One region of the Ensifer sp. ENS07 genome, then DNA from elsewhere that is predicted to be linked to it. Evidence: riboswitches for the same ligand, from Rfam matches in the RefSeq annotation. Region 1 holds a riboswitch; each other region holds the start of a gene.
What was found. A riboswitch is a leader RNA that binds a small molecule or an ion and turns the genes downstream of it on or off. The one in region 1 is predicted to bind thiamine pyrophosphate.
Positions count from the first base shown of each region.

Region 2: another riboswitch for thiamine pyrophosphate. It lies ahead of thiO (glycine oxidase ThiO); the one in region 1 lies ahead of thiD (bifunctional hydroxymethylpyrimidine kinase/phosphomethylpyrimidine kinase).
Region 3: another riboswitch for thiamine pyrophosphate. It lies ahead of thiB (thiamine ABC transporter substrate binding subunit); the one in region 1 lies ahead of thiD (bifunctional hydroxymethylpyrimidine kinase/phosphomethylpyrimidine kinase).
Region 4: another riboswitch for thiamine pyrophosphate. It lies ahead of thiC (phosphomethylpyrimidine synthase ThiC); the one in region 1 lies ahead of thiD (bifunctional hydroxymethylpyrimidine kinase/phosphomethylpyrimidine kinase).

Region 1 is NZ_JACVBE010000013.1:219,684-224,715, forward strand. It holds gene IB277_RS29830 (glycosyltransferase family 4 protein) at 1-1,186, shown strand, start outside; gene thiD (bifunctional hydroxymethylpyrimidine kinase/phosphomethylpyrimidine kinase) at 1,214-2,089, opposite strand; TPP riboswitch at 2,207-2,310, opposite strand; gene rfbC (dTDP-4-dehydrorhamnose 3,5-epimerase) at 2,545-3,108, shown strand; gene rfbB (dTDP-glucose 4,6-dehydratase) at 3,144-4,205, shown strand; gene rfbD (dTDP-4-dehydrorhamnose reductase) at 4,202-5,032, shown strand, end outside.
Region 2 is NZ_JACVBE010000012.1:17,513-22,544, forward strand. It holds gene bioD (dethiobiotin synthase) at 1-142, opposite strand, end outside; gene IB277_RS27820 (8-amino-7-oxononanoate synthase) at 139-1,284, opposite strand; gene bioB (biotin synthase BioB) at 1,281-2,297, opposite strand; TPP riboswitch at 2,722-2,842, shown strand; gene thiO (glycine oxidase ThiO) at 3,004-3,975, shown strand; gene thiS (sulfur carrier protein ThiS) at 3,972-4,169, shown strand; gene IB277_RS27840 (thiazole synthase) at 4,173-4,946, shown strand; gene IB277_RS27845 (thiamine phosphate synthase) at 4,943-5,032, shown strand, end outside.
Region 3 is NZ_JACVBE010000010.1:173,557-178,588, forward strand. It holds gene thiP (thiamine/thiamine pyrophosphate ABC transporter permease ThiP) at 1-1,186, opposite strand, end outside; gene thiB (thiamine ABC transporter substrate binding subunit) at 1,194-2,222, opposite strand; TPP riboswitch at 2,274-2,392, opposite strand; gene IB277_RS26035 (GNAT family N-acetyltransferase) at 2,528-3,013, shown strand; gene IB277_RS26040 (thiamine diphosphokinase) at 3,098-3,748, shown strand; gene IB277_RS26045 (ABC-F family ATP-binding cassette domain-containing protein) at 3,752-5,032, shown strand, end outside.
Region 4 is NZ_JACVBE010000009.1:184,288-189,319, reverse strand. It holds gene IB277_RS38705 (hypothetical protein) at 21-554, opposite strand; gene thiC (phosphomethylpyrimidine synthase ThiC) at 1,010-2,833, opposite strand; TPP riboswitch at 2,924-3,052, opposite strand; gene IB277_RS24830 (sigma-54 dependent transcriptional regulator) at 3,150-4,514, opposite strand; gene IB277_RS24825 (ATP-binding protein) at 4,518-5,032, opposite strand, start outside.

The DNA.
Region 1 (5,032 bases):
GGAATCGATCTACCTCGCCCGTGTCGGCAATCCGGTTCCGCGCCATGGCGCCTCCGCGCTGATGAGCCTGCGGCTCGCCATGGACGAAGTCCTCTACCATGCCGAGGACTTCGACCATTTCTTCCTCTCCAACGGCGATACGGACGCGATCCGCCGCGACCTCTTGCGCTTCGTCGGCGACATCAAGCCGGATGTCGTTCACTTCCACCATATCCTCGGCTTCGGCCTGGAAGCCCTCTATGCCGTTCGTGATGCCCTGCCCAAGGCACGCATCGTCGTGACGTTCCATGAGTATCTGCCGATCTGCCACAATCACGGGCAAATGGTGAAACGCCCCTCGGGCCAGCTTTGCAACGGCGCCTCACCGATCAGTTGCCACACGTGCTTCCCCGAAATCCCGGTGTCGCGCTTCGTTCGCCGCGAACAGTTCGTGCGCGGCATGCTCAATCTCGCCGATGCCTTCATCGCGCCGAGTGCCTTTCTCGCCAACCGCTATGTCGAATGGGGGCTTGAAGCTGCAAAGATCTTCGTGATCGAGAACGGCATCGTCATGGGCGACAAGGCGCCGGCCCGCGAATTGCCGTCGCCGACGGCCCGGCGCAACCGCTTTGCCTATTTCGGGCAGATGACACCGTTCAAGGGCGTTCACGTGCTGATCGACGCGGTATCGCGCGTGCCCGATGACATTTGGGGCGATGATTCCTCGCTGATGATTTTTGGCGGGAACCTCGAGCGTCAGCCAAACGACTATCAGGAGAAGGTAGCGAAACTCATCGAGGACGCCGGTCGTCGCGTCCGCTTCTATGGCGCCTACCAGAACCAGGACATGCCAAGGCTGATGCGCTCGGTCGACTGGGTGGTAATGCCCTCCGTCTGGTGGGAGAACTCCCCTGTCGTTATCCAGGAAGCGCTGCATCACGGCCGGCCGATCCTGTGTTCAGACATCGGCGGCATGGCCGAAAAGGTTCGCGACCGGCTGGACGGCCATCACTTCCGCGCCGGGAGCGCCCAGGATCTGGCGGACCGGCTGATCGACGTCTTGGCCGCCCCGCGGGCATGGGACAATCTGCGTGCGACACTTCGACGACCGACGAGCCACGTCGATTGCGCACGCGAGCATGTGGCGCTCTATCGCAAGATGCTCAAGGGCGAGCAATCCGCCCTGCCCAGCGCGGCAGTGGCCTGAGGTAGAGTCGAGGCAATGCCAAACGGCTCAACCAGATCGCGACATACTGCCAAGAACGCCTTGGACCTCGGCGACGTTCGAAGGCCCATCGATCGACCCTCTATCGTTGCCCCACCAATGATGAAAATGATGCACTGGCCCATGCCCCTGGCCGATGGCCAGGCCGTCGGCCGCGACCAGCGCATCATGCAGATAGACCTTGGCTGCGACGACCGCGTCGTCAATCGGCTTACCTTTGGCAAGCGCCGAGGCGATTGCGGCCGAGAGGGTACACCCGGTGCCATGATCGTTCCTGGTTTCGATCCGCGGCCGCGACAGGTGCAGGACCGTTTCCCCCCTATAGAGGCTGTCGACAGCATCCCTGCCCTTGGCATGTCCGCCCTTCATCAGCACCGAACGCGCACCGAGCTTCAGAAGCATCTCGGCCTGGCGCGCGATCTCAGCCTCCGTTTCAGCGATCGCACGTCCGGTCAGCAGCGCCGCCTCGGGCAGGTTCGGCGTGAGAATGAGCGCCAGCGGCAGCAACTCCTCCTTGAGCGTCGCGATCGCGTCCGGGCGCATCAGGGGATCGCCGGAGGTTGCCACCACCACCGGGTCGATGACAGCCAGCCGGTCGTAGCGCTTCAGACCAGCTGCGATCACCGCGATCGTCTCGCGCCGCGAGACCATGCCTATTTTCACCGCTCCCACGGCGAGATCCGAAAACACCGCGTCGATCTGAGCCGCAACGACGGTCGGGGAGATATCTTCAACCGCAGAAACGCCACGGGTATTCTGCGCCGTGACCGCAGTGATCACGCTTGCGCCATAAACGCCGAGCGCAGAGAACGTCTTCAGATCCGCCTGGATGCCGGCCCCGCCGCCGGAATCCGAGCCTGCGATGGTGACGGCGATCGCGGTCATAGCCCCACCTCCTTGAGACCTGAGCCTTTTCGGTTTGAGTCAAGAACAGACACGAGCAAAGCGACCTCCCCGAAATGGACGGAGATCCGGTCGACAAGCGCAGAGACGGCTGGTGAGCAGAAGGGCCCTCGCCGTTCCTACGCCGGTATGATCCGGATCAGGTTCAAGGGTCTGGCTCACCGCCATCTCAGCACCGTGACAGTGCGCCCCTCGGCAGGAGGGATGCTAGGGGGGCATGGGCGGGGATGTCAATTGATAGATGCAGCGGATCCAAGCCGCATCTTTCCACACAGGCCCTGCGGACCAAGCGATCGAGAAAGAGGCCGTGGAATGGCACGTCCGCTTCGCGATCCCATTTTCCCGGGATCGTCAGCAATACAGACGCAACATATCGTTAGAACGCCACAAGCGCCGTATGATTTCGCGCACGGGAAACAACGATGAAGGACGATACGATGCGGATCGAAGAAACGGCCATTCCCTCTGTTTTCTTGATTAAGCCTAAGCGATTGGTCGATACGCGTGGCTACTTCGCCGAGACCTTTCGGGCTGATCAATTCGCCGAAATCGTCGGGACGCACTCTTTCGTCCAGGACAATCAATCGCTGTCGCTTGAAGCCGGCACTGTGCGCGGACTGCACTTCCAACTGCCGCCGCGCGCACAGGGAAAACTGGTTTCCTGTAACGCCGGCGCGCTCTGGGATGTGGCGGTGGACCTTCGCCGCGGATCACCGACCCACGGGAAGTTCGTGGCCGCTGAGCTTTCCGAAGAGAACGGTCACCAGCTCTGGATTCCGCCGGGTTTCGCCCACGGCTTCTGTACCCTGAAACCCGCAACCGTGGTCAGCTACAAAGTGACCGACTACTACAGTCCTGAGCACGATCGCGGGCTTCTTTGGAACGACCCAGAGCTCCGGATCAATTGGCCCGTATCTCCGAATTACGCCATCCTGTCTGACAAAGACAGGAACCAGCCAAGACTTTCCGAGCTTCAATCCAAGTTCGGATCAGAACTCTAGTCTCGATATTTATCTTAGAAGGACTTCACTGAGATATGCGTGTACTTGTTACCGGCGGGGCTGGTTTTATTGGTTCAGCGGTTATTCGACACCTCATTATCGACAAGGGATATGACGTGTTGAACGTTGATAAGTTGACCTACGCGGGAACGCTCAGCTCCCTTTTGCCCGTCGCAAACAACCCCTCCTATCGCTTCCTCAAAGCTGACATCAGCGATGGGCGAGCGATCTCGGAGGCCTTTTCCACCTTCGGACCCGATCGCGTCATGCATCTCGCTGCCGAGAGTCACGTCGACCGGTCAATTACCGGAGCAAGGGACTTCATCGAAACTAACGTTGTCGGGACATTCAACCTGCTAGAATGCGCAAGGGCCTATTGGCAGTCCATGGAAGATGAGGGCAAACGCAGGTTTCGCTTTCTTCACGTTTCGACGGATGAAGTGTACGGCTCGCTCGCGGATGACCAGCTCTTTTCCGAGGAGACGCGATACGATCCGAGCTCGCCTTACTCGGCATCGAAGGCCGCCTCCGATCATCTCGCCAAAGCATGGGCACGCACCTACGGCATGCCGATCTTGGTTTCAAACTGCTCAAACAATTACGGTCCCTATCACTTCCCCGAAAAGCTGATCCCGCTGACCATCCTGAATGCGCTCGAAGGCAAGCCACTCTCGATCTATGGCGACGGCACGAACATTCGCGACTGGCTCTTCGTTGAGGACCATGCCCGTGCGCTTGAGCTGATCGCCGAGCGCGGCAGAATCGGCGAAACCTACAATGTCGGTGGGCGCAACGAACGGCGGAACATCGATGTAGTCAGGCACATCTGCGCCACACTCGACGTGCTTGCCCCTGCATTCCGCCCCCGGGACGAGCTCATTCAGTTTGTCGAGGACAGGCCGGGGCACGATTTGCGCTACGCTATCGACGCGACGAAGCTGGAAGAAGAGCTCGGCTGGGCGGCGGAAGACAGCTTTGAAAGCGGGATGGAGAAGACGATCCGCTGGTATCTGGACAACGAATGGTGGTGGGCCCCTCTTCGCAAGGGATATGACGGCGTTCGCCTGGGTGCGCTGCATGCGGGTGACGGGCAATGAACCAGATATCGCGCATCGTTGTCACCGGGCTGAACGGCCAGGTCGTTCAGTCGCTTGTCGAGCAGGGAAAGAGCCGCGGCGACTTCGAGGTGGTTCCGCTCGGTCGCCCGCAATTCGATTTGGAGGATCCAGGAGGCATAGAGGGGGTCGTCAGGGCAGCGGTTCCTGACGTCATCATCTCGGCCGCCGCCTATACCGCAGTTGACCAAGCCGAGACCGACAAGACCAGGGCATACGCAGTCAACGCGGTCGCACCGCAAGAATTGGCGCGCGTCGCAAAAGCCCTGAATATCCCGATCATCCATCTATCGACCGACTACGTCTTCGACGGGACAAAAACCATGCCATATACCGAAGGCGATACGGCGCGCCCGGTAAACGTCTACGGCAAAAGCAAGTGGGAAGGCGAGCGAACGGTCGCCGCCGCCACCGATAATCATGTCATTCTGAGAACCGCTTGGATCTACAGCCCGTTCGGCAGAAATTTTGTCCGGACCATCATTCGCAACGCCCGCAACAGAGCCGAGCTATCGGTCGTTACGGACCAGACAGGGAACCCGACATCCGCGCTGGATCTGGCAACCGCGATCATCGGTGTCGCGAAGAATCTGCTGGCATCAGATGACCTGGCACTGCGCGGCACGTTCCATCTGGTGGGAACTGGTGATGCGACTTGGGCCGACGTGGCGGAAGAAATCCTCGCCCAGTCTGAAGGGCTGGGCGGCCCGTTTGCCAAGGTCAACCGCATCTTGACGGCAGACTACCCAACTGCGGCCGCGCGGCCCTCAAACTCACGCCTGAACTGCAGCAAAATCGCGCGACACCAC
Region 2 (5,032 bases), on a different contig from region 1:
CGGTCTCGCTGTCGGTTTCTTCGTCGAGCCCTGACTGCACAGGCTTCCAGTAGCAACCGTCGAGCGCATCGGTAAGCGCCGCGGAAAAGATGGTCTTGCCGATGCCGGTATCGGTACCGGTGACTACGATACGGGTTTTCATGGCCGCTCCTTCGCGATCGTGATCTTCAACTGCTGCAGCATCTGCACGATTGCGGCCCGGTCGACATTGAGGGTGATGGCGATCCGAAGACGCGCGGTGCCTTCCGGCACCGTCGGCGGGCGAATTGCCCTGACATCGTAACCCTCGGCCCGCATGCGGGCGGCGATGCGGACCGCTCGGCCGTTATCACCGATCGGGATGGGCAGGATCTGCGAGCCGCTGCCTTCGATGCCGAGCACCTCGGTGAGCGCCCGGTTGGCGAAGGACCTGAGGCCGTCGAATGCGGCGCGGCGTTCCGGCTCGTCGACGAGGGCGGCGAGTGCTTCACGCACCGCGGCCGCGATGAGTGGCGAGGGCGCGGTCGAATAGATGAAATTGCGGGCGCGGTTGACGATATAATCGCAAAGCACGGCGCTTGCTCCGACCAGTGCGCCGGAAACACCGAGCGCCTTGCCACAAGTATGCAGCATGACGACGTTCTCCCGGTCCTCCAGCTCAGCCGCGAGACCACGACCTTCCGGCCCGAAGACGCCGGTCGCGTGCGCCTCGTCGATGACGAGAAAGCCGTCATGCTGCGCGGCAAGCGCTAAGAGGTCGGCGAGCGGCGCCCGATCGCCATCCATCGAATAGAGGCTTTCGACGGCAATCCACGGGCGCCCTGTGCCGCCGGCGCGGCGCCATTGGCCGATCGCATCGGCAAAGGCGTCGATATCGTTGTGCGCTGCCGCAACCGAATCGGCCTTGCTCGCAGCGATGCCTTCATGGGCGCTCGCATGGATCAGGGCATCGTGGACGATGAGGTCGTCGCGCTGCGGCAGCGTCGAAAACAGGGCAGCATTGGCGGCATAGCCGCTGCCGAAGAAGAGCATTCGTTCCGCGCCGAAGAAGGTGGCCGCTTCCGCCTCAAGTGCCTCGTGTTCTTCGTGATTGCCGCGCAACAGCCGTGAGCCGCCGGAGCCGACCGGCACGCCGCGCGCGATGGCACCCGTTATCGCCGCCTTCAGCCGCGTCGAAGCGGCGAGCGCCAGGTAGTCGTTCGAGGTAAAATCCAGGCCGCCAGCGGGGGCAAGTGCGCGCCGGCGGCCCTTGCGATCAAGGCCCTCCAGCGTCTTCTCATAGCGCGCAAACAGACCCAGGGTCATTCGGCCGCATCCTGCCTTGCCGCCGGAGCCATCAGCTTCAACCCCAGGCGTCGGAAGAGCGCCGCATCATGGTCCTCGCCGGGATTGTCGGCGGTCAGCAGGGTTTCGCCGACAAAGATCGAATTGGCGCCGGCGAAGAAACAGAGCGCCTGCGTCTCGTCGCTCATGTCGGTCCGGCCGGCCGAGAGCCGGACATGCGATAGCGGCATCAGGATGCGGGCAAGCGCGATGGTGCGGACGAAATCGATCGGATCGACGGGCACTGCATCGGCCAGCTTCGAGCCCGGGATCGGGATCAGCATGTTGATCGGCACGCTTTCGGGCGGCACCGGCAGATTGGCGAGCGTCACCAGCATGGAGATCCGGTCGTCGGCGGTTTCGCCCATGCCGAGAATGCCACCGGCGCAGACCTTGATGCCGGCGTCGCGGACATTCGCGAGCGTCTCCAGCCGGTCGGCAAAGCTGCGGGTGGTGATGATCTCGCCGTAGAATCGTTCGGAGGTATCGACATTGTGGTTGTAGTAGTCGAGCCCGGCCTCGGCGAGCCGCACGGACTGGGCCGGCGTCAGCATCCCGAGCGTCATGCAGGTTTCCATGCCAAGCGCCCGCACACCGCCGATCATGGCGACGATCGCGTCCATGTCGCGGTCCTTCGGGCTGCGCCAGGCGGCCCCCATGCAATAGCGCGTCGCACCGCCGTCGCGCGCCTGTCGCGCCTCGGCAAGCACACGCTCGACCTCCATCAGCTTCGATGCCTTGAGCCCGGTCGGATAGTGGGCGGACTGGCTGCAATAGCCGCAATCCTCGGCGCAGCCTCCGGTCTTGATCGAGAGCAGCCGGCTCATCTGGATGGCGTTGGGATCGAACTGCGCACGATGGACCGTGTGTGCGCGGTAGAGCAAATCGTTGAACGGCAAATTATAGATTTTTTCAGCTTCCGCTTGGGTCCAGCGGGATTCGCCCGCGTCGCCCGGGGTAAAATTAGCGCCAGTTGATAGGGTTCCGTCCAGCATTTCGGCTCGTCCTCCAGGTCATCGCAAACGCGAAATAGATAGAATCTGATATTATCTATAATTTTGTCGACGAGCAAAGTTCGCAAGCACCCAGGTGGAGAGTTTGTGTTAGCAAATACCCTTCTGGTTGTATTTTGACCGTGAGTGAATCTGGAAACCGCCGAGACGGGGCAACAATCACCAATCAATCGGTCGCATCTCCCATTTCCGAAATCGGGCGTAACGCACCCGAGAAACGAGGACGAGCCCGGGCTTCTCCGGTATTTTTCGACCCGCTCTGCCCGCCTGACACTCCTCCCTTCAGCACGCCGCCAACGCTTCCGCTTTCTCGTCGAAAAATTATAGATAATTTTTTCGGCAGATGAGATCACATCGCACACGAATGCTGGCTCTTGACAAAAACCGCCCCGAACGGTCAGCTTGGAGCATTCACCAGGGGTGTCCCGCTAAGGGGCTGAGATTCTGCTATGCGATTTGCGCGGCGCAGTGACCCGTTGAACCTGATCCAGTTCATACTGGCGTAGGGACGGTGCAGACATCGCTGCCGCAAACGTCGCCTTCACGCGACCATTCAACGGCAAGGCGTCCTTGCCCTTCCTTCGCTCGTGAACTGGGTCTCCACAATCGGAGCCTCGGCATGCACACCGCCAACACCATCCCGCTTCCCTCACGACGGCCCGCCCACGCCTCGCGGGAACACTGAGCCATGCGGATCCTCGTCAAAGGTGCCGGCGTCGCAGGGCTCTGTCTGGCGCATGAACTTAGCGCCCGCGGTGTCGCGGTGACGGTTGTCGAGCAAAAACCAGGCTTTGCCGGCGCGGCCTCCTGGTTTGCCGGCGGCATGCTGGCACCCTGGTGCGAACGCGAAAGCGCCGAAGAGGTGGTGCTGACGAAGGGCATCGGCGCCATTGACTGGTGGGACGACGCCCTGCCAGGCGAGGTTTCCCGAAACGGCACGCTTGTCGTCGCCCCGCCACGGGATGCGGGCGAACTCAAGCGCTTTGCCTCACGCACCTCCGGCTTCGAATGGCTCGACGCCGCCGCGATCGAACGGCTGGAACCGGCGCTTGCCGGACGTTTCCGCGAGGCGCTGTTTTTTCCCGGTGAGGCGCATCTCGACCCGCGCCGGGCGCTGAGCCGGTTGCGGCAGAAGCTTGTCGATCACGGCGTCACCTTCCTCGATGAGACGAGCGACGATGGCCACCACGATCTCGTCGCCGACTGCGCCGGCGCGGCACGCATCGGCGAAACGCCGGGCCTGCGGGGCGTGCGCGGTGAAATGCTCTACCTGCAGACAAGCGACGTGGAGCTGTCGCGGCCGGTCAGGCTCATTCATCCCCGCATCCCGCTCTACATCGTGCCGCGCGGCGGCGGCCTCTTCATGTGCGGGGCGACGATGATCGAGACGGATGACGGCGGACCGATCACCGCCCGCTCCCTCATGGAACTGCTGAACGCCGCCTATGCGCTGCATCCGGCCTTCGGCGAAGCGCGCCTCGTCGAAACCGGCGCCGGCGTCCGCCCCGCCTTCGCCAACAACCTGCCGCGCGCCCTGCGCACCGGGCAGACCATCACGATCAACGGGCTTTACCGCCATGGCTTCCTGCTTTCGCCGGCCCTGGCGGCGGAAGCAGCCGACCTCGCGCTTGCGCAGGACCTGAAGGGAGATGCCGCATGAGACTGACCGTCAATGGCGAGGATCACGACCTCGCCGTCACCACCCTCGCCGAGCTTCTGGCCGCCCTTGATTTCGAAGGCGACTGGCTCGCCACCGCCGTCAACGGCGAACTGGTGCACCGGGCCGACCGTTCGGGTCATGCGCTCAGCGACAGGGACCGGATCGAAATTCTCTCGCCGATGAAAGGAGGCTGAGACATGCTGACGCTTTATGGACAGGACCTGCGCTCACGGTTGCTGCTCGGCACCGCCCGCTACCCCTCCCCCGCCGTTCTGGAAGATGCGGTGCGATCGTCAGGCACTGAGATCGTCACGGTCTCGCTCCGGCGCGAAACCGCCGGAGGCCGCCAGGGCGGCGCCTTCTTCGAACTGATCCGGGCGCTCGGCGTGCACGTGCTGCCGAACACCGCCGGCTGCCACTCGGTGTCAGAGGCGGTGCTGACGGCCAAGATGGCGCGCGAGGTCTTCGGCACCAACTGGCTGAAACTCGAAGTGATCGGCCACCACGATACGCTGCAGCCCGATGTCTTCGGGCTGGTCGAGGCGGCGCGCATCCTCTCGGCCGAAGGGTTCGAAGTCTTTCCCTACACCACGGATGATCTCGTGGTTGCCGAACGGCTCCTGGAAGCCGGCTGCAAGGTGCTGATGCCCTGGTGCGCGCCGATCGGCAGCGCCATGGGGCCGCAGAACATCCAGGCGCTCAGGGCAATGCGGGCCAACTTTCCCGATGTGCCGCTGATCGTCGATGCCGGCATCGGCCGGCCCTCGCACGCAACGACGGTGATGGAGTTCGGCTTCGATGCCGTCCTGCTCAACACCGCTGTAGCCGGCGCCGCCAAGCCCGCGCTGATGGCCGCTGCGTTCGCGGGCGCGATCGATGCCGGCCGGCAGGCCTTCGAGGCGGGCATGCTCGAACCGCGCGATTTTGCCGTCCCTTCCACCCCCGTCATCGGAAAGGCGGTGTTTGCGTGAAACTTGACCCCTTCTATCTCATCGTCGACAGCGCGGATTGGATCGAGCGGCTGGTGCCGCTCGGCGTCAAGCTGGTGCAGCTACGC
Region 3 (5,032 bases), on a different contig from region 1:
GAAACCATCCGGCGCCGAGCACCACCGGCGGCACCAAGAGGATCAGCGAGGTGCTGGCACCGATGGCACCGGCAAAGCCGCGGGAGAGCGACGTCGCGTGACGCGGCGCGGTGGCGGTTGCCGCCGCCCGGATCATCACGGCTGCCATGGTGACGGAGGCGAGTGCCGAGGCGAGCGCGATTGCCGCACTCGTCCGCAGCGCCCGGTGCACCGCCGGATCGCGGGCGAGCTTCAGCAGATCGGCTTCGAGTCCGGAGATGAGAACCGCGACCAGCGGCGCGCCGAGAAACAGAAAGGCAAGCGTGATCCAGGTGCCATCACTCAGGCGCGCGATCCTTGACGCGCCATCGAAACGGCGCACAGTGCGGCCACCGGTCATGCCCTCTTCCGGCTCGGTCGCCAGATGACGAAGCAGGAGCAGCAGCAGGCCGGTCATGGCGATCTGCAGGGCTGACAGCGCGATCGCGCGCGGCGGATCGAAATCGAAACGCAGCGCCTGGTAGATCGCCACTTCGATTGTGCTGGCCGCAGGCCCGCCGCCGAGCGTCAGCACGAGGGTGAAGCTGGTGGCGCAGAGCATGAAGACGAGGCCGGCGGCACCCGGCAGGAGGCCGCGCAGCACGGGCCATTCGATGAAGCGAAAGAGTGCGCGTGACGGCATGCCGAGATTGGCGGCGCTGCGCCAGTATTCGGCGGGGATGCGCTCGAGCCCGGCCAGGAACAGGCGCGCTGCAAGCGGCATGTTGAAGAAGACGTGGGCAAGCAGGATGCCGAACAGGCCGTAAATGCTGACGGGCTGCGCGAGGCCGAGCCAGCGTAGGCCGGAATTGAGGAAACCCTGCCGCCCCCAGATCTCGATCAGCCCGAGTGCGCCAACCAGAACCGGCAGTCCGAGTGGCAGCGCCATCAAGCGCAGCAGCCAGATGCGGCCGGGGAACTGCGGTCGTCGCGCTAGCGCCCGGGCGACGGGGATGGCAAAGAGCACGGACAGCAACGTCGAGAGGGTCGCCTGCAGCAGCGTGAAGCGGGTGACGCGCCAGATGTAGGCGTCGAACAGCGCATCGTCGCTCGCGCCGCCCGTCTGGCTCAGCAAGGCGACGATCGCAAGACCGACGAAAAGGACGAAGACGCCGAGGCAGGCTGCCCCGGCGACCACTGTCATACGATTTTCGCGCAGTGCGAACAATCCGGCCTCAGTTCTTGCTCATGGCGGCAAGCCATTCGTCGATCCAGGCCTTGCGGTTCTTGGCGACGTCCTCCGAGGGCAGGAGGAAGGTGTTTTCCGGCTTGACCAGCTTATTGAAGGCGTCCGGCAGCGGCTCCTTGGTCGCTGCGACCGGCATCATCCAGTTCGTCGTCGGGATGATCGACTGGAAGTCCGGACCGGTCATGAAGGCGAGGAACTGCTTTGCCAGTTCCGGCTCCTTGGCGTTCTTGGTCATGCCGGCGACTTCGATCTGGATGTAGTGCCCTTCGGAGAAGGCAGCGGCCTGATAGCGCTCGGTGTTTTCCGCGACCATGTGGTAGGCCGGCGACGTGGTGTAGGACAGCACCATCGGCGCCTCGCCCTTGGTGAAGAGGCCATAGGCTTCCGACCAGCCGGGGGTGACGGTCAGAACGCGGTCCTTCAGCTTCGTCCAGGCGGCACCCGCCTCATCGCCATAGACGGCCTTGACCCAGAGCAGGAGGCCGAGGCCCGGCGTCGACGTACGCGGATCCTCGATGACGATCTTCTGCGACGGGTCGCCTTCTACCAGCTCCTTCAGGCTCTTCGGCGGCGTCTTCAGCGTCTCGGTGTCGTAGACGACGGCGAAGTGGCCGTAGTCATAGGGCAGGAACGTGTCGTCGGAGAAGTTGCCGGGAACGGTGACGCCGGTTGCCTCGACGCCGTGCGGCGCGAAGAAGCCCGTTGCCTTGGCTTCCGCAACGAGGTTGGTGTCGAGGCCAAGCACGATGTCGGCCTTGGAAGCCTCGCCTTCGAGCTTCAGGCGGGTGAGCAGCTCGACGCCGTCGGCCACGCCGACATAGTTGACCTTGCATTCGCAGGTCTTCTCGAAGGCTTCTGCGACCTTGGCGCCCGGGCCCCATTCGGTGATAAAGCTCTCATAGGTGTACACCGTCAGCGTCTTGTCGGCGGCGGTCGCGGCGCCGGAGAAAACAAGGCTCGCGGCCGTCGCAAGGGCTAGCCGGCTAAAGAATTTAAGTTGCGATGAATTGGACATGGCGAGGACCTCTCTCCCAAAGTTCGTTGTTGCATGGGAAAAGGGCGTATCGATCCGATCGCGTCTAATCCCTCCGCCGGTATGAGCCGGATCAGGTTCCGCGGGTTGGCGTTTTGACGCCTCTCAGCCTCCGGCCGCAATGCGGTCGGGAGGCACCCCGTTAGAGCGGCAAGAGATTTACCGCTGCCTCGGTCCCATGGCAAGCGATGTTTACGGCGAAGCAAGGGGACGCCTGGCCAGCACAATGGCTCGTGTTTGCGTATGCCGCCAACTGCGCTACACAACGGCAGCGAGGAGGAAATGTCATGCCCGATATGCTTGTTCGACTTTATGCCCTGCCGGCTGAACCTCAGTCGAAGCTTGGCCTTGGCATCAGCATTCGCCGCGCCATGGCGCCGGAGCGCCGCCTGGTCGTTTCCTGGATTGAAAAGACTTTCGGTGCCGGATGGGCGGGCGAGGCGGAAGCCGCCTTTTCCTCCACCCCGACGCGCATGCACGTCGCTGTCCATGACGAAAAGATCGTCGGCTTTTCCTGCCACGACGTAACGGCACTCGGCTTCTTCGGTCCGACCGGCGTCGACGAAAGCATGCGCGGGCAGGGGATCGGTGAGGCACTGTTGCTTGCAAGCCTCACGGCCATGCGCGAGGCCGGCTATGGCTACGCGATTATCGGCGGCGTCGGGCCGGCGAAGTTCTACGAGCGGGTGGCCGGCGCCGTCGAAATTCCGGATTCGACCCCCGGCATTTATGCCGGCATGCTTTTTCCCGATCCGGTGCCCGAGGGGCATTGATGGTCTGACCAAAATATCGAGAACCGCTCGTTCGACGGTTTTCTTCGTTTTCCTTCGGCGGTCCTTTGCGCTATGGGCTTTGCCATGGCTCGATCGACCTTCACCATTCTGCTTGGCGGCGCCCTTTCGCTGACCGACCGGCTGGCTCACCAGCTGGCCGCAAGTCGCTTCATTGCGGCTGACGGCGGCATGCGCCATGCCCGATTGCTCGGCATCGTGCCGGATGTCTGGGTCGGTGATTTCGACTCGACCGAGGAAGCCCTTCTTGCGGACTACGCCTCCGTCCCGCGCGAGCCCTATCCGGCGGCGAAGGCCGCGACGGACGGGGAGATCGCGGTCGAGGCGGCGCTGTCGCGTGGAGCCGATCGCCTGATTTTCGCCGGCGCCCTCGGCGGTACCCGCAGCGATCACGCCTTCATGCACCTGCTGCATGCCGTCGCCCTTGCCGAGCGTGGCCTTTCCGTGTTGATGACCTCGGGCGAGGAAGAGGCCTATCCGCTGCTGGCCGGCTCGCTCGACCTCGACCTACCCAAGGGCTGCCTCTTCTCGGTGCTCGGGTTGACCGAGCTTACCGGTCTTTCGATCGTCAATGCGCGCTATCCGCTCGACGATTTCACCTTGCCGTTCGGCTCGTCCCGAACCGTTTCCAACGTTGCGGAGGGTCCCCTTCGCTTCACTCTCCAGAGCGGTCGCGCCATTGTGCTCGCCCGCCCCTATGATCTTTCCGGAGCCTGAGCCTTGGCGCCTCCCATTCTGAAACTCGACGACATCTTCCTCACCTTCGGCGGCGCGCCGCTGCTAGCCGGCGCCAATTTTCAAGTCGAACCGGGCGACCGCATCTGTCTGGTCGGCCGCAACGGCTCGGGCAAGTCGACGCTGATGAAGATTGCCGCGGGCCTGGCCGAGGCGCAGTCGGGCGAAATCTTCCGCCATCCCTCCGCGACCATCCGCTATCTGCACCAGGCGCCGGATTTCGACGGCTACGACACGGTGCAGACCTATGCCGAGGCAGGACTCGGCCCGAGTGACGATCCCTATCGCGTCGCCTATCTGCTGCAGCACCTGGGGTTGACCGGCGAGGAAGACCCGAAGCGCCTTTCGGGCGGTGAGGCGCGTCGCGCGGCGCTTGCCCGTGTCATGGCGCCGGAGCCGGATATCCTGCTGCTCGACGAGCCGACCAACCATCTCGATCTGCCGACGATCGAATGGCTGGAAGACGAACTGATCCGCAGCCGTTCGGCGCTCGTTCTGATCTCGCACGACCGGCGCTTCCTGGAGAAGGTCTCGACCGCGACCGTCTGGCTCGACCGTGGCCAGTCGCGGCGGCTCGACCGCGGCTTTGCCCATTTCGAGGCTTGGCGTGACGAGGTGCTGGAGGCCGAGGAGCTGGAACAGCACAAGCTCGGCAAGGCGATCGAGCGCGAGGAACATTGGCTGCGCTACGGCGTGACCGCTCGACGCAAGCGCAACATGCGCCGCCTCGGTGAGCTGCAGACCATGCGGGCGACCTATCGCGGCCACAAGGGGCCGCAGGGAACGGTACAGGCGACGGCCGCCGACGCCAAGGAATCGGGCAAGCTGGTGATCGAGGCGGAGAAGGTCACCAAGGCCTATGGCGAGCGCACCATCGTCGCGCCGTTCTCGATCCGCGTGCACCGCGGCGACCGCATCGGTCTGGTCGGCCCGAACGGCGCCGGCAAGACGACGCTCCTGAAGATCCTGACCGGACAGATCGAGCCGGATACGGGCACGGTCAAGCTCGGCACCAATCTCGAAATCGCGACGCTTGACCAGAAGCGCGAAGACCTCAATCTCGACGACACGCTGGCGCACTACCTGACGGACGGGCGCGGCGACAACCTGCTGGTCAATGGCGAGCAGCGCCACGTCACCGGCTACATGAAGGACTTCCTGTTCCAGCCAGAGCAGGCGCGCACCCCGATCCGCGAGCTTTCGGGCGGCGAGCGCGCAAGGCTGATGCTGGCGCGCATCCTCGCGCGAGCAACCAACCTTCTGATC
Region 4 (5,032 bases), on a different contig from region 1:
GCGACGAAGCAGACATCTCTTCAGGGCTCTGTTCTGGTGTGACCCGCGCTTTTGCGGGATCCCGCATCGCTCTTCTGCCGGGTGGAAGACTCTGGCCCGCTCCCCTCGGGAGGCTCTTCCGGTGTCCGGCGAAAAAGATTGAGGAAACTGCTGCCGCCGTGCCATACGCTGCCGGTTGGTCCGTAATCCCGCCCGTCGCGCGATGAGGATGAGTGGCGCTCGCTGTCTCCGCCGCTCAGGCCGCTTCCGTCGATGACGCCGCCTCCACCGCCAGCCCCGGTCCCGCCGGGCTCGCCGCCCACGCCGCTACCATCGCCGGAGCCCCAATCGCCGCCACCCTCTGTGCCGTTGCTTCCGCCGCTCCCGACGTTTTCGCTACCTTGGTCGCTGCCGCCCGCGGCACCTTCACCATTCGTGCCGCCGGCATCGGCGTCGTCCGCATGGGCAGCGGAAATCCAGGAAAGGCCCGCGGCAAAGCCCCGGTCACCGTTGAGGCGCGGCAGATCTCCGCCGAATGCTGCAAGGGCTCCTATGGACAAGGCCGTCAGTCTCAACAGGCATGTCCTCAAGTCATTCTCCTTGTGCAAACGGCGTTCTTGCGTCGTCCTGCAGGACTTTTGCGCGGGTACAGTTCGGCTGCCCGCCGCGAATGAATTTCGCCGACAGCGACTTTTGCGTGCGCCTTGCATATCGTTCAATCGATGTGGGGACAAGCTATTGGGGGGACGGGCGACACGGAGCGCAAGGTGCGGGCCTCTGGCGGCGGCCACGACATACAGATGATCGCCCTCATCGCTGAGGCGTCGCGAGAGGGACAGAGGACGTTGCATGTTTGTTGATTGAACGGGGTCGTTGGCGCGCCTCCCACCCTCCGTCATGCTCGGCTCAAGCCCAAGCATGACGGAGGAGGAGAGCCTTGGCGATCGCCGCTTCCGCTTCCGAGGCGGGAGGCGCAGCCCTGAGTGAACTGAAGGGGCCGTGACTGGCCCCTTCAACGAGTCTCTGTCGTCTACTCGGCCGCGCCAGCCGCCCCTTCCACCGGCATATAGAGGTCGCCGCCCTCGCGGTATTTCGCGGCCATTGCCTCCAGGCCTTCCTTCTGCGCTTCTGCGCGGATGTCGTGCGAGATCCGCATCGAGCAGAATTTCGGGCCGCACATGGAGCAGAAATGCGCGACCTTGTGCGCTTCCTTCGGCAGTGTCTCGTCGTGGAAGTTACGGGCCGTCTCCGGGTCGAGCGAGAGGTTGAACTGGTCCTCCCAGCGGAATTCGAAGCGCGCGCGCGACAGCGCGTCGTCGCGCACCTGGGCGGCCGGATGGCCCTTGGCGAGATCGGCGGCATGGGCGGCGATCTTGTAGGTGATGACGCCGACCTTGACGTCGTTGCGATCGGGAAGACCCAGATGCTCCTTCGGCGTGACGTAGCAGAGCATGGCGGTGCCGAACCAGCCGATCATCGCCGCGCCGATGCCCGACGTGATGTGGTCGTAGCCGGGCGCAATGTCCGTCGTCAGCGGTCCGAGTGTGTAGAACGGCGCCTCGCCGCAGACGGCGAGTTGCTTGTCCATGTTCTCCTTGATCTTGTGCATCGGCACGTGGCCGGGGCCTTCGATCATCACCTGACAATCCTTGGCCCAGGCGATCTTGGTGAGCTCGCCGAGCGTTTCGAGTTCGGCGAATTGTGCCGCGTCGTTGGCATCGGCGATCGAGCCGGGGCGCAGGCCGTCGCCGAGCGAGAAGGAGACGTCATAGGCGCGGCAGATGTCGCAGATTTCCTCGAAATGCTCGTAAAGGAAGCTCTCGCGATGGTGATGCAGACACCACTTGGCCATGATCGAGCCGCCGCGCGAAACGATGCCGGTGACGCGATCGACGGTGAGCGGGATGTAGTGCAGCCGGACGCCGGCATGGATGGTGAAATAGTCGACGCCCTGTTCAGCCTGCTCGATCAGCGTGTCGCGATAGACTTCCCAGGTGAGGTCCTCGGCAATGCCGTTGACCTTTTCCAGCGCCTGGTAAAGCGGCACGGTGCCGATCGGAACCGGTGAGTTGCGGATGATCCATTCGCGGATGTTGTGGATGTTGCGGCCGGTCGAAAGGTCCATGACGGTGTCGGCGCCCCAGCGCGTCGCCCAGACCATCTTTTCGACCTCTTCCGCCATCGACGAGGTGACGGCGGAGTTGCCGATATTGGCATTGATCTTCACCAGAAAATTACGGCCGATGATCATCGGCTCGGATTCCGGATGGTTGATGTTGGCAGGCAGGATCGCGCGGCCGCTGGCAATTTCCTGGCGCACGAATTCGGGTGTCACGTGATCGGGGACGTGGGCGCCGAAGCTCTCGCCGTCGCGGACTTTCGCACGCGCCGCGTCGCGGCCGAGATTTTCGCGGATCGCCACGAACTCCATTTCCGGCGTGATGATGCCGGCGCGGGCATAGGCAAGCTGGGTCACTGCGCGGCCGCCCGTGGCCTTCAGCGGCGCATGCTGGAACGGGAAGGTCGGTGTCAGCCTGTCGCCGCTCACAAAGCCGTTGTCCTCGGGGCGGACCACGCGTCCCTCATAGGTTTCCACATCGCCGCGGTCGACGATCCAGTTGCGGCGCAGCCGCGGCAGGCCGTCCTCGATGCGGATCTCGGCGTCGTCGGCGGTGTAGGCGCCGGAGGAATCATAGACCGTAACCGGTTGCTCGCCCGACGTCGGGTGGAGCGCAATCTCGCGCATCGGCACGCGGATATCCGGATGAAGCACGCCCGGCTTGTGGATCTTGCGGGAGGCGGGAAGCGGTCCTTGCGTGACCGTGAGGGCTGCGGGTTTGGTGGCAATATTCATGACGAGGCTCCAAGTTTGCAATTGGAGACCCAGTTCTGATGCCGGAAAGATGAAAGACGCTCCGCCAGATGCTGGACGCACGGAATCCTGGCTTCGATATCTGCACCGTCCCTACGCCAGTATGAACTGGATCAGGTTCAACGGGTCACTGCGCCACAGCCGGCAAGCCGGCCATCCAGCAGAATCTCAGCCCCTTGCGGGACCCCCCTGGTGAATGCCTAGATCATAGCCATCGATCGGCCCGGGTCGTCAAGCGTGAATTCGCCTGCCGACAAAGATGCACCTATTGCGTGTGGTGACGGATTCGGGTTTGACGCTAGCGGCCGGCCTTTTCCGGTGCGGCCCGCTCGGCGTAATCGGCACGGTTGATGCCGTGGCGCTGGAGCTTGTCGTAGAATGTCTTGCGCGGAATGCCGAGCGCCTCGATCGTCGCCTTGACGTCGCCGCGCTGAGCCCGCAACACCTCTTTCAGGATCTCCGCCTCGTAGCGTTCGAGCCGTTCCGGGAGCGCAAATCCAGGCTGTTCGGCGGGCGCAATCGGCTGTCCCAGCGGACCTTCGACACCAAGCGCCACGCGTTCTGCAAAGTGCGAGAGCTCGCGCACATTGCCCGGCCAGGCATGCGTCATCAGATGTCTCTGCACGGCCGATGTGACCACAGGCGCGTCGCGCTTGAAGCGCTCGGCCGCCCGGGTCAGGAAGTGCGAGAAGAGCAGCGGGATATCGTCTCGGCGTTCGCGCAGCGGTGGGATCGACAGCGTTACGACATTCAATCTAAAGTAGAGGTCTTCCCGGAAATCGCCGCGCTGCGCCGGGTCGCCAAGATCGATTTTGGCAGCCGCGATGACGCGGATATCGACCGGACGAACCTGGTTGGTGCCAAGCGGCGTGATTTCGCGCGCTTCCAGAACGCGCAGCATCTTCACTTGAGTCGCCGGTGGCATCGCCTCGATCTCGTCGAGGAACAGCGTGCCGCCGCTCGCATGCTCGATCCGGCCGATGCGCTTCTTCAAGGCGCCGGTGAAGGCGCCCTGTTCGTGGCCGAAGAGTTCGCTTTCGATCACCGTTTCGGGCAGCGCCCCGCAATTCAGCGCCACGAAGTTGCCGTTGCGGCGTCGGCTCCAATTGTGGAGCAGCGTCGCCACCACCTCCTTGCCGCTGCCCGTCTCGCCGGCGACGAGCACGTCGACATCGGTATCGGCAATGTGCCGGATCGTCTGGCGCAAACGTTCCATGACCGGCGTCTGGCCGATCAGCGGCAGGCTGTCGCCGGCCGTCTCGGCGGCCCGTTTCAGCGCGCGGTTTTCCATCACGAGCCGGCGTTTTTCCAGCGCGCGATGCACGCTCTGCACCAGCCGGTCGGCGGCAAAGGGTTTGGGGATGAAGTCGTAGACGCCATCCTGCAGCGCCTGCACTGCCATCGGGATGTCGCCATGGCCGGTCACCAGGATCACCGGCAGATCCGCGTCGAAAGCTTCGATGCGGCGGAAGAAGGCGAGGCCGTCGATGCCCGGCATGCGGATATCGCTGACGACGACTCCGTCGAAATTCGCATCCAGCGTCTTCAACGCTTCGGCAGCGCTGGCAAAAGGGGTAACGGCGAGGCTGGCGAGTTCCAGCGTCTGCGTCATCGCCTTGCGCAGGTGGTTGTCGTCGTCGACGAGATAGACGGTCGGCTGCATCGCTCAGGCCCTCTTCAGGCGAACCGTGAAGACGGTGCCCCTGTCGCTGGTTTCGACGGTGATATCGCCGCCATAGTCGGCGACGATCTCCTTGGAGATGGCAAGGCCGAGGCCGAGCCCTTCATCCTTCGAGGTGTTGAACGGCGTGAACAGATCCTCGTGGATGTGCAGGGGAATGCCTGGGCCGTTATCGGCAACGACGAGCAAAACCGTACCCGAGGGACCGTCCTCGCAGCGCACGCGGATCTCGGCGCCGCTGCGCGTGCCGAGCGCTTCCAGGGCATTTTGCAAAAGGTTGATCAGCACCTGCTCGAGCCGGATGCGGCTGCCGAGGACGCTGAGGCCATTTTCCGGCAGGTCGATGACGATCGCATCCATGCGGCCGGCAAAGCGGCTGCGCAGCAACATCATCGCCCCCTCGATCACGTCGCGCATGGGCGTCGGCTCGGCGACGAAGCGGCCCTTGCGAGCGAAGCTTCTGAGTTCGTCGGTGATGGTGCCGACCCGATCGGTCAGTT